DNA from 3 places in the Metabacillus hrfriensis genome. Region 3 is predicted to be linked to each of the others. Evidence: predicted binding sites of a transcription regulator. Region 3 holds the regulator's gene; each other region holds the start of a gene.
What was found. The regulator CtsR, encoded in region 3, represses protease genes until heat stress. The targets are predictions, from matches to a motif close to ATGGTCAATAAAGGTCAAACA.

Region 1: a site for CtsR is predicted at 1,173-1,193, ahead of QLQ22_RS09095 (ATP-dependent Clp protease ATP-binding subunit). Genes of this name have one in related genera too.
Region 2: a site for CtsR is predicted at 1,220-1,240, ahead of clpP (ATP-dependent Clp endopeptidase proteolytic subunit ClpP). Genes of this name have one in related genera too.

What each region holds. Positions count from the first base shown of each region.
Region 1 covers NZ_CP126116.1:1,842,839-1,846,127, reverse strand. The annotation lists gene QLQ22_RS09095 (ATP-dependent Clp protease ATP-binding subunit) at 1,290-3,289, shown strand, end outside.
Region 2 covers NZ_CP126116.1:4,596,289-4,599,577, forward strand. The annotation lists partial or broken gene QLQ22_RS22810 (peptidoglycan recognition protein family protein) at 1-247, opposite strand, end outside; tRNA gene QLQ22_RS22815 (tRNA-Arg) at 532-607, opposite strand; gene clpP (ATP-dependent Clp endopeptidase proteolytic subunit ClpP) at 1,296-1,895, shown strand; gene QLQ22_RS22825 (HPr family phosphocarrier protein) at 3,283-3,289, opposite strand, start outside.
Region 3 covers NZ_CP126116.1:107,862-111,150, reverse strand. The annotation lists gene clpC (ATP-dependent protease ATP-binding subunit ClpC) at 1-83, opposite strand, end outside; gene mcsB (protein-arginine kinase McsB) at 80-1,171, opposite strand; gene mcsA (protein-arginine kinase activator protein McsA) at 1,173-1,718, opposite strand; gene QLQ22_RS00585 (CtsR family transcriptional regulator) at 1,735-2,196, opposite strand; rRNA gene rrf (5S ribosomal RNA) at 2,862-2,977, opposite strand; rRNA gene QLQ22_RS00575 (23S ribosomal RNA) at 3,064-3,289, opposite strand, start outside.

The DNA.
Region 1 (3,289 bases), 1.7 Mb from region 3:
TTATGACGCACTTAACTCGGGTCGGAGCTCACATTTAGTGCTGCATTTTCGGTTATGACGCACTTAACTCGGGTCGGAGCACACATTTAGTGCTGCATATTCGGTTATGATGCACTTACTCGGGTCGGAGCTCACATTTAGTGCCGCATATTCGGTTATGACGCACTTAACTTATGTCGGAGCTCACATTTAGTGCCGCATATTCGGATACGAAGCACTTAACTCGTGTCCGAGCCACATTAAGTGCCGCATATTCGGTTATAAAGCACTTATCTCGTGTCGGAACCCACATTTAGTGCCGCATATTCGGTTATGACGCAATTAACTTGTGTCGGAGCTCACATTTAGTGCCGCATATTTGGTTATGTTGTACTTATCTCGTGTCGGAGCACACATTTAGTGCCGTATATTCGGTTATGACGCACTTATCTCGTGTCGGAGCCCACATTTAGTGCTGCAAATTCAGTTATGAAGCAATTAACTCATGTCGGAGCCCACATTAAGTGCCGCCATATTCGGTTATGACGCACTAACTCTTGCCGGAGCTCACATTTAGTGCTGCATATTCGGTTATGTTGCACTTAACTCGGGTCGGAGCTCACATTTAGTGCCGCATATCCGGTTATGATGCACTTAACTCGTGTCGGAGCACACATTTAGTGCTGCATATTCGGTTATGACGCAGTTAACTTGTGTCGGAGTCCACATTTAGTGCCGCATATTCGGTTATGACGCACTTAACTCGTGTCGGAGCACACATTAAGTGCCGCCATATTCGGTTATGACGCACTAACTCTTGCCGGAGCACACATTTAGTGCTGCATTTTCGGTATGACGCACTTAACTTGTGTCGGAGCACACATTTAGTGCCGCATATTCGGATCCGAAGCACTTAACTCGTGTCCGAGCCACATTAAGTGCCGCATATTCGGTTATAAAGCACTTATCTCGTGTCGGAACCCACATTTAGTGCCGTATATTCGGTTATGACGCACTTATCTCATGTCCGAGCACACATTTAGTGCCGCATATTCAGTTTTGATGCACTTAACTCGTGTCGAAGCCCACATTTAGTGCTGCAAATTCAGTTATGAAGCTAATCACGAAACGCTTCGACTTAGAGCCTGATGAGATTTCCGATTTAACTTATAAAATTTTAAGCAAAATACTTGAAAGTCAAATAAGGTCAAACTATAATATGAATCAAGATCATCCTATGAGGTGATTTTTTACCAACTTAATTAATCAAAGATAGTCAAAGTCAAATTATATATCAGGAGGTTTTCACTATGCTATGTCAACACTGTCAAGCTAAGAAAGCATCTGTTCATTTAACTCTTCAAATTAATCAGGAGCGTCAGCAAGTGCTGCTCTGCACAGATTGTTATGCACAATATAGAAGCTCTGTTCCAAGCGGATCATTCGGAAATGTTCCTTCTTCTCAGCCATTCCAGCAAGGTGCAGAAGGTCAAACTCATAAACATGGAGGCAATGGTCTTCTTGACCAATTAGGCCGCAATTTAACTCGAGCTGCAAAAGCCGGAGTCATTGATCCTGTTATTGGAAGAGATGCAGAGGTCGAAAGATTAATTGAAATTCTGAACAGAAGAAATAAGAATAACCCCGTTTTAATCGGTGAACCAGGAGTAGGCAAAACGGCTGTAGCAGAAGGCTTTGCGCTTAAAATTGCAGAAGGCGATGTCCCTGCTAAGCTGAAAAACAAGGAAGTATACTTGCTTGATGTGGCTTCACTTGTTGCAAATACTGGCATACGGGGCCAATTTGAGGAAAGAATGAAACAGCTGATTTCTGAGCTTCAGCAAAAGAAAAACATCATCTTGTTTATTGATGAAATTCATCTTCTTGTAGGTGCAGGGTCTGCCGAAGGATCAATGGATGCAGGCAATATTTTAAAACCTGCTCTTGCACGCGGAGAGCTGCAGGTTGTCGGTGCAACGACTTTAAAAGAATACCGCCAAATCGAAAAAGATGCAGCGCTTGAACGCAGATTCCAGCCAGTCATGGTATCAGAGCCGTCCCTTGAAAAAGCCGTTGAAATCTTAAAAGGCATTCAGGATAAATATGAAAAATACCATGAGGTTACGTATACCGAAGAAGCCATAAAAGCGACTGTAACCTTGTCAAACCGCTACATCCAGGATCGTTACTTGCCTGACAAAGCAATTGATCTGCTGGATGAAGCAGGATCGAAAAAGAACCTTCAGGCAGTCGGAGGCGAAGACATCAGCGGTCAATTAGCTGAAATCGCCAGTAAAAAAGCTCAGGCAACGAAGGAAGAAAACTACGAGCTTGCTGCCAAATTGCGCGATGAAGAGCTCAAGCTTGAGAAAATGCAGACTCCTGTTAAAGCTGTAGTCGACCTTGCAGATATTCAGGCCATCATTGAAAAGAAGACGGGTATACCAGTAGGCAAACTTCAGGAAGACGAGCAGGCTCAGATGAAAAACCTTGAGATTAAACTATCAGGAAAAGTAATCGGCCAGGACGAGGCTGTTAAAAAAGTAGCCAAAGCCATTCGCCGCAGCCGTGCAGGATTAAAGTCCAAAGAAAGACCAATCGGGTCCTTCCTGTTTGTGGGCCCGACCGGGGTCGGGAAAACAGAGCTGACAAAAACCCTTGCCTCTGAACTGTTTGGTTCTCGCGAATCACTCATCCGTCTTGATATGAGTGAATACATGGAGAAGCATTCGATTTCTAAAATCATTGGTTCCCCTCCTGGCTACGTTGGCCATGAAGAAGCTGGACAATTATCTGAAAAAGTCCGCCGGAACCCATACAGCATCATCCTGCTTGATGAAATTGAAAAAGCTCATCCTGATGTCCAGCACATGTTCCTTCAAGTGATGGAAGATGGCAGACTTACAGACAGCCAGGGCAGAACGGTCAGCTTTAAAGACACTGTCATCATCATGACAAGCAACGCCGGCATCGGCCATAAGAAAATAACTGTCGGATTCGGAAGCAATGATGCCTTAAATGAAAGTTCTTTATTAAGCTCTCTAGGCTCATTCTTTAAACCCGAGTTTCTGAATCGTTTTGACAGCATCATTGAATTCAAATCACTTGAAAAACCGCATCTGCTTGAAATCGTCGATATTATGCTGGATGATTTGAAAACTGCTTTGGCAGAACAAAAAGTAACGCTCAGCATCACTGATGAGGCGAAAGAAAAAATTGCCGAACTCGGCTATCACCCTGCGTTCGGTGCACGTCCGCTCCGCAGAGTGATTCAAGAGCATGTAGAAGATTCAATTGCTGACATCTTGCT
Region 2 (3,289 bases), 580 kb from region 3:
AAAGATTATGCCAAGCTTTTTCATTTAATGGGATGATCTCAAGAATTTTATCATCATCTATAAACGCATGAGCAGAAGCACTCGGCTGAGAGTTGTTAAAATAATTAAAGTGATCGTCTGCATCAGCTGAGTTATTTGCCGTTTCGTGAGAGACTATAAATAGAGGTCCAGTCAGCTTTTCCCCTGAACGTGCATTTCCAAGACGGATATAGCGCTGTTCAATTTGATATTTTTGAGAAACACTCAATCTTTATCACTCCTTTTTATAGTAAATGATAGAGAGACGCCTTTTGGAAAGGCGCCTCTCTTGGCTCATTAGTCTATTTTTAAGGAATCTATGAAAGAATCTAGCAATTCAAATAGCAGATGCGTGTGTTCAGCTCCGTTCTGAAAAAGGAGTCTTTGCCCGAGCTTGTACTCCGTATAGGCGTCCTGCTATTCTTTGAGGCCGCATAGTAGTTTTATTAGCGTAAATCCAACAAAAAAAGAAAGAGCTGGTTTAATTAAAAAACCAGCTCTTTCTATAAGTGACGCGCTCGAAGGGATTCGAACCCCCGACAGACGTGGTACCGGAAACCACCGCTCTATCCAACTGAGCTACGAGCGCATATAAAAGTTAATTAGTCAGTAGCGTTATTATACGATAAAAACAACCTATGTATCAAGCGGTATTTTTATACTGCAGGCGGAAATGACTAAACTCCTGAAGATAACGGAGGTTTTCAGGATATAAATCTCTGATAATCGAGGAATTATTAGTGATAAAGAACAAAGGAGTACATGGATGATGAAAGATTACACCATATTCAAATGGTTCCTCTTTCGCCTGAGATTTAGATCAGGGTAACTTTCATTTCTAAGGCAACAATGTGGATCTATACTGCATTTAGTACGTTTCTTGATACATCCGAAGAGATTTCAGCGAAAAGTGCTGCACGACTGATCATAAGTCGGCAGGGTACCGGACTGGTGAAATAGTGAATGCCTTTTGTCAGCACCGAAAGAAAATATAAAGGATATTTTAAAGAGCCTGCCGAATACATACGTTACAGCCTCCTAATGAAAGACCACTATAGAAGTTCATTATACGCAGAAAAAATGAGGCTTGAAACAGCTTTACTCAACTGTTTGAAAGAAAGAATAATTGGGTAACATGTTTACAGTCAGCAACTGCTACATATGTATAAGGTGCAAGAAAAAGCTTCAAAGAACAGCGTTTCGTTTGACCTTTATTGACCATAGTTGTATGATGAGAGTACATAAAATTTACCTTTATTTAAAAGGAGGAAAATACGATGAATTTAATACCTACAGTTATTGAACAAACGAACCGCGGTGAACGTGCATACGATATTTACTCACGTCTTTTAAAAGACCGCATTATTATGCTTGGAAGCGGAATTGACGATAACGTGGCAAACTCAATTGTATCACAGCTTTTGTTCTTAGAAGCTGAAGATCCAGAGAAAGACATCTCAATCTACATTAACAGCCCTGGCGGTTCTATTACAGCCGGTATGGCGATTTACGATACAATGCAGTTTATTAAACCACAAGTATCAACAATCTGCATCGGTATGGCCGCTTCAATGGGAGCATTCCTCCTTGCAGCCGGCGCAAAAGGCAAACGCTATGCCCTTCCAAACAGTGAAGTTATGATTCATCAGCCTCTTGGCGGAGCTCAAGGACAGGCAACTGAAATTGAGATCGCTGCAAAACGCATCTTGTTCTTGCGTGATAAGCTGAATCAAATTCTTGCTGACCGCACTGGCCAGCCAATGGAAGTGATCGCTCGCGATACAGACCGAGACAACTTCATGACGGCAGAACGCGCACTTGAGTACGGCTTGATTGATAAAGTGATGACTCGCAATACAATGCCTGATAATAAATAAGAAGATACAGCAGAACGGCCTAAGGCCGTTCTGTTTTTTTGTTTTGAGGCATGGGCGTATGATCCCCCTAAACAGGCATGATCCTGGTTTTGGATACTCAATGAGTGCGTATGATTCCCTTTTACAGGCTAAATCTCGGATTTGGGTACTCAATGAGTGCGTATGATTCCTCTTTACAGGCTCAATTCTGGATTTGGATACTCATAGAGAGTGTATGATCCACTTTTACAGGCTAAATCTCGGATTTGGGTACTCATAGAGTGCGTATGATTCCTCTTTACAGGCTCAATTCTGGATTTGGATACTCATAGAGAGTGTATGATCCCCTTTTACAGGCTAAATCTCGGATTTGGGTACTCAATGAGTGCGTATGATTCCTCTTTACAGGCTCAATTCTGGATTTGGATACTCATAGAGTGCGTATGATTCCCCTTTACAGGCACAATCCTGGTTTTGGATACTCATAGAGAGTGTATGATCCCCTTTTACAGGCTAAATCTCGGATTTGGGTACTCAATGAGTGCGTATGATTCCCCTTTACAGGCTCAATCCTGGTTTTGGATACTCATAGAGTGCGTATGATTCCTCTTTACGGGCTCAATTCTGGATTTGGATACTCATAGAGAGCGTATAATCCCCTTTTACAGGCTAAATCTCGGATTTGGGTACTCAATGAGAGCGTATGATTCCCCTTTACAGGCTCAATCCTGGTTTTGGATACTCATAGAGAGTGTATGATCCCCTTTTACAGGCTAAATCTCGGATTTGGGTACTCAATGAGTGCGTATGATTCCCCTTTACAGGCTCAATCCTGGTTTTGGATACTCAATGAGTGCGTATGATTCCCCTATACAGGCACAATCCTGGATTTGGATACTCATAGAGAGTGTATGATCCCCTTTTACAGGCTAAATCTCGGATTTGGGTACTCAATGAGTGCGTATGATTCCTCTTTACAGGCTCAATTCTGGATTTGGATACTCATAGAGTGCGTATGATTCCCCTTTACAGGCACAATCCTGGTTTTGGATACTCAATGAGTGCGTATGATTCCTCTTTACAGGCTCAATTCTGGTTTTGGATACTCATAGAGTGTGTATGATCCCCTTTTACAGGCTAAATCTCGGATTTGGGTACTCAATGAGTGCGTATGATTCCTCTTTACAGGCTCAATCCTGGATTTGGATACTCAATGAGAGCGTATGAAACCGCGGCTTATTCTTATCCGATGTTTGCCGGTAAGCTGATTTACTTTCTAAATCGTAATTTTTACTTTCCCAAATATCCTTTTTACTAGCGAAAACCCGTAAAATAATTTCCAAGGTCAACGAAATACTTTCTTTTTTTCAAATACCTCCTAATCAAAAAAAACGGCCAAAGGCCGTTTTTAAGCT
Region 3 (3,289 bases):
TTATTATGTCCCAGTCGAACTGCTTCCTCTTGTGCCAGTGCAAGAACTTTTTGAGCCCGCTCAGTGAATCTTCCAAACATCATACTTCATCATCCTCCATCCTTTTGACCATTTCTAGGTTTAATCTTTCTCTTATTAAGGAAGCTCTTCTTATATCCCGTTCATCCGGTCTTAAAGCCCCGCCAGAATATTGCTGCAGAAAACCAGGCTGAGTTAAAATCATTAACTCATTTAATATGTTTCTGGAAATGTCTTTAATAATATCTAAGTCTATTCCCAGCCTGACATCTGATAAACATTTGGCGGCTTCTTTAGACTCGATTATACGGCTGTATGTCAGAGTGCCGAGAGATCTGAACACACGGTCTTCAAGAGGCATTTGCGACGTTTTATATAAGGCTTCGCGTGCAGAACGCTCCTTGTCAATCAGCTGATGGACAACACTCAGCAAATCCTCTACTATATCGTCTTCAGACTTCCCCAGTGTAATCTGATTTGAAATCTGAAAGATGTTACCTAATGCTTCGCTGCCTTCCCCGTAAATTCCTCTAACAACCAGACCTAATTGATTAATTGCCGGAATTATCCGGTTCATCTGCTGTGTCAGGACAAGTGCAGGCAAGTGCATCATAACTGATGCTCTAAGGCCTGTTCCGACATTTGTCGGACAGCTTGTTAAGTATCCTCTCTGCTCGTCAAATGCGTAATCTACAGCGTGTTCCATCCAATCATCCAGCTCACTTGCTGATTTTAATGCTTCTTTTAACTGAAGTCCTGGATATAAACATTGAATTCGAATATGATCCTCTTCATTCAGCATAATGCTGACTTCTTCATTTTCTGATAATAAACATCCGCCAAAAGAAGAATCTTCCGCTAAATTTGGACTAATTAAATGTTTTTCAACTAAAACCCTTTTTTGATTGGGCTGCAGATCTTCCATCCTGAGCATTTCAAGCTTGCCAATTTCATTCACACTTTTATCCGAAAAAGTTTCTTCAAAAAGGCTTAAAATTTCCTGTGATTCTTCATTTGACGCGATCGTTGGAAACTTATATTTCTCAATATTTCTTGCAAGCCTGACCCTGCTGCTGAGAACAATGTCAGAATCAGGTCCTTCCTTGCTCATCCAGGCGCTCATTGCCTGATTGATAAATTGCTGAAGTGACATATCAGGATTCTCCTCCTCTGGAACTCTTTAATTTCAGTTCAAGCGAACGGATTTCATCTCGAGTCTCAGCAGCTTTTTCAAATTCTTCTTGATGTATCAAATCTTTAAGATTCTGTTTTAATAACTCTATTCGTTTGCGGACGTGAATGCTACCGCCAATTCGTTCAGGAATTTTACCCGCATGAACAGTGTTTCCGCTATGGACCCTCCTTAAAATAGGATTTATCTGATCATTAAAAGTCCGATAGCACTCCGAACAGCCAAAACGGCCGACTTTTGTAAACTGCTGAAATGTCATCTGACATCTGCTGCACTGCAAAACTTCATTTTTCTTAAAAACATCCTGCTTAGTTTTTGAAATAGAAGGTTCCATATTTAATAAACCTGCTAATAAGTTATTAATTGAAAAACCAGTACTGTTGTCAATAAACATCGAACTGTTATCCTGTGCACATTGTTCACAAATATGAATCTCTGTCTTTTCGCCGTTCACTACTTTTGTAAAATGAAAAGTTGCCGGCCTTTCATTGCATTCCTGGCAAATCAAGTCTGTTCACCTGCTTTCATCGGTATTTCAAGGAAGTCAGCATAGCTTTTATCATCCTTGCTCTTAACTCGTCTCTATGCGGCAAATCAATATATAAGACGGAACGGTCAATTACACTCAGCATAATCTTCGCTTCACGTCTTGAAATCACTTCTTCATTAACCAGCCTTAAAATAAGATCTTCAGCAGCGGTTTGCGAAATCCGTCTATCGATAATTCCCAATATCTGATCAATTAAGTGGGCAGCATCGTTCGATTTCACCTTAATGATACGAATGTAGCCTCCGCCGCCTCTCTTACTCTCTACTATATACCCTCTTTCAATAGTAAAACGCGTATTAATCACATAATTTATTTGTGAGGGCACACATTGAAACTTATCCGCAATCTCGCTTCTTTTGATTTCAACGATTTCTTTACCGCTCGTAGTGAGCACCTGCTTCAAATACTGTTCAATGACATCCGAAATATTCCGCACTCCGCCTCCCCCTAACTTGACTTTGACTATATTTGACTTTAACACTAATATAAAACGAAGTTCACTTTTTTTCAACTTATAACCACTCATTTATCTATTTCCATTATTAACGGCAGTGAAACGTTTTTAAACAGGAATCACCATTTTATTTACTGGCTGCTTAGAGGAATTTTTAATTAAGGGATAAAAACATGGAGGGTTACGTTATATATACGTCTAAAAAACAGGATTCATGAAAGGGAATATCTTTTTCTAATAGAAGGGCGGTTTATCTCTTCCTCACAGTTCAGACTGCTGAAGCACTGTTTAAAATGCTATAAATGATTAATTTTACTTGTTCTCATTTTGAAACTACTCTTCTTATTTTGAGCCTCATCCCCATCATACACTGGTTTTGTCTCCTGTCTCCTTCCTAGAAGAGAATTTATGTTATGCCACACTCACCGGGCATATGAGCTCGTTCACGGCCAAGTTATACGCGCTGGAACAACATTTATGCGTGCTCTGCACGGTTTTATGCCCCTTTCAGCCAATTACTTTTTATCCGTGCAGTCTTACTAAAAAGTAAAACCTGCTTCCAGCCGCCAACCCTCTAAAGGTCCTCTGCCCTTTTATTTTTTTCATACAAAAAAGAACAGCATCTCTGCTGTTCTTTTTTTTTGCGTGCCTGGCAACGTCCTACTCTCACAGGGGGAAACCCCCAACTACCATCGGCGCTAAAGAGCTTAACTTCCGTGTTCGGCATGGGAACGGGTGTGACCTCTTTGCCATCATCACCAGACAATATGCAATTAGAAAGAGTTATTCTTTCAAAACTAAATAACGTATGATAACAAGTTTCACTCAGGTTTTACACTTTATTAGACTGTGGTTAAGTCCTCGAACGATTAGTATCTGTCAGCTCCACACGTCACCGCGCTTCCACCTCAGACCTATCAACCTGATCATCTTTCAGGGTTCTTACTCACTAATGTGATGGGAAATCTCATCTTGAGGGGGGCTTCATGCTTAGATGCTTTCAGCACTTATCCCTTCCGCACATAGCTACCCAGCGATGCCTTTGGCAAGACAACTGGTACACCAGCGGTGCGTC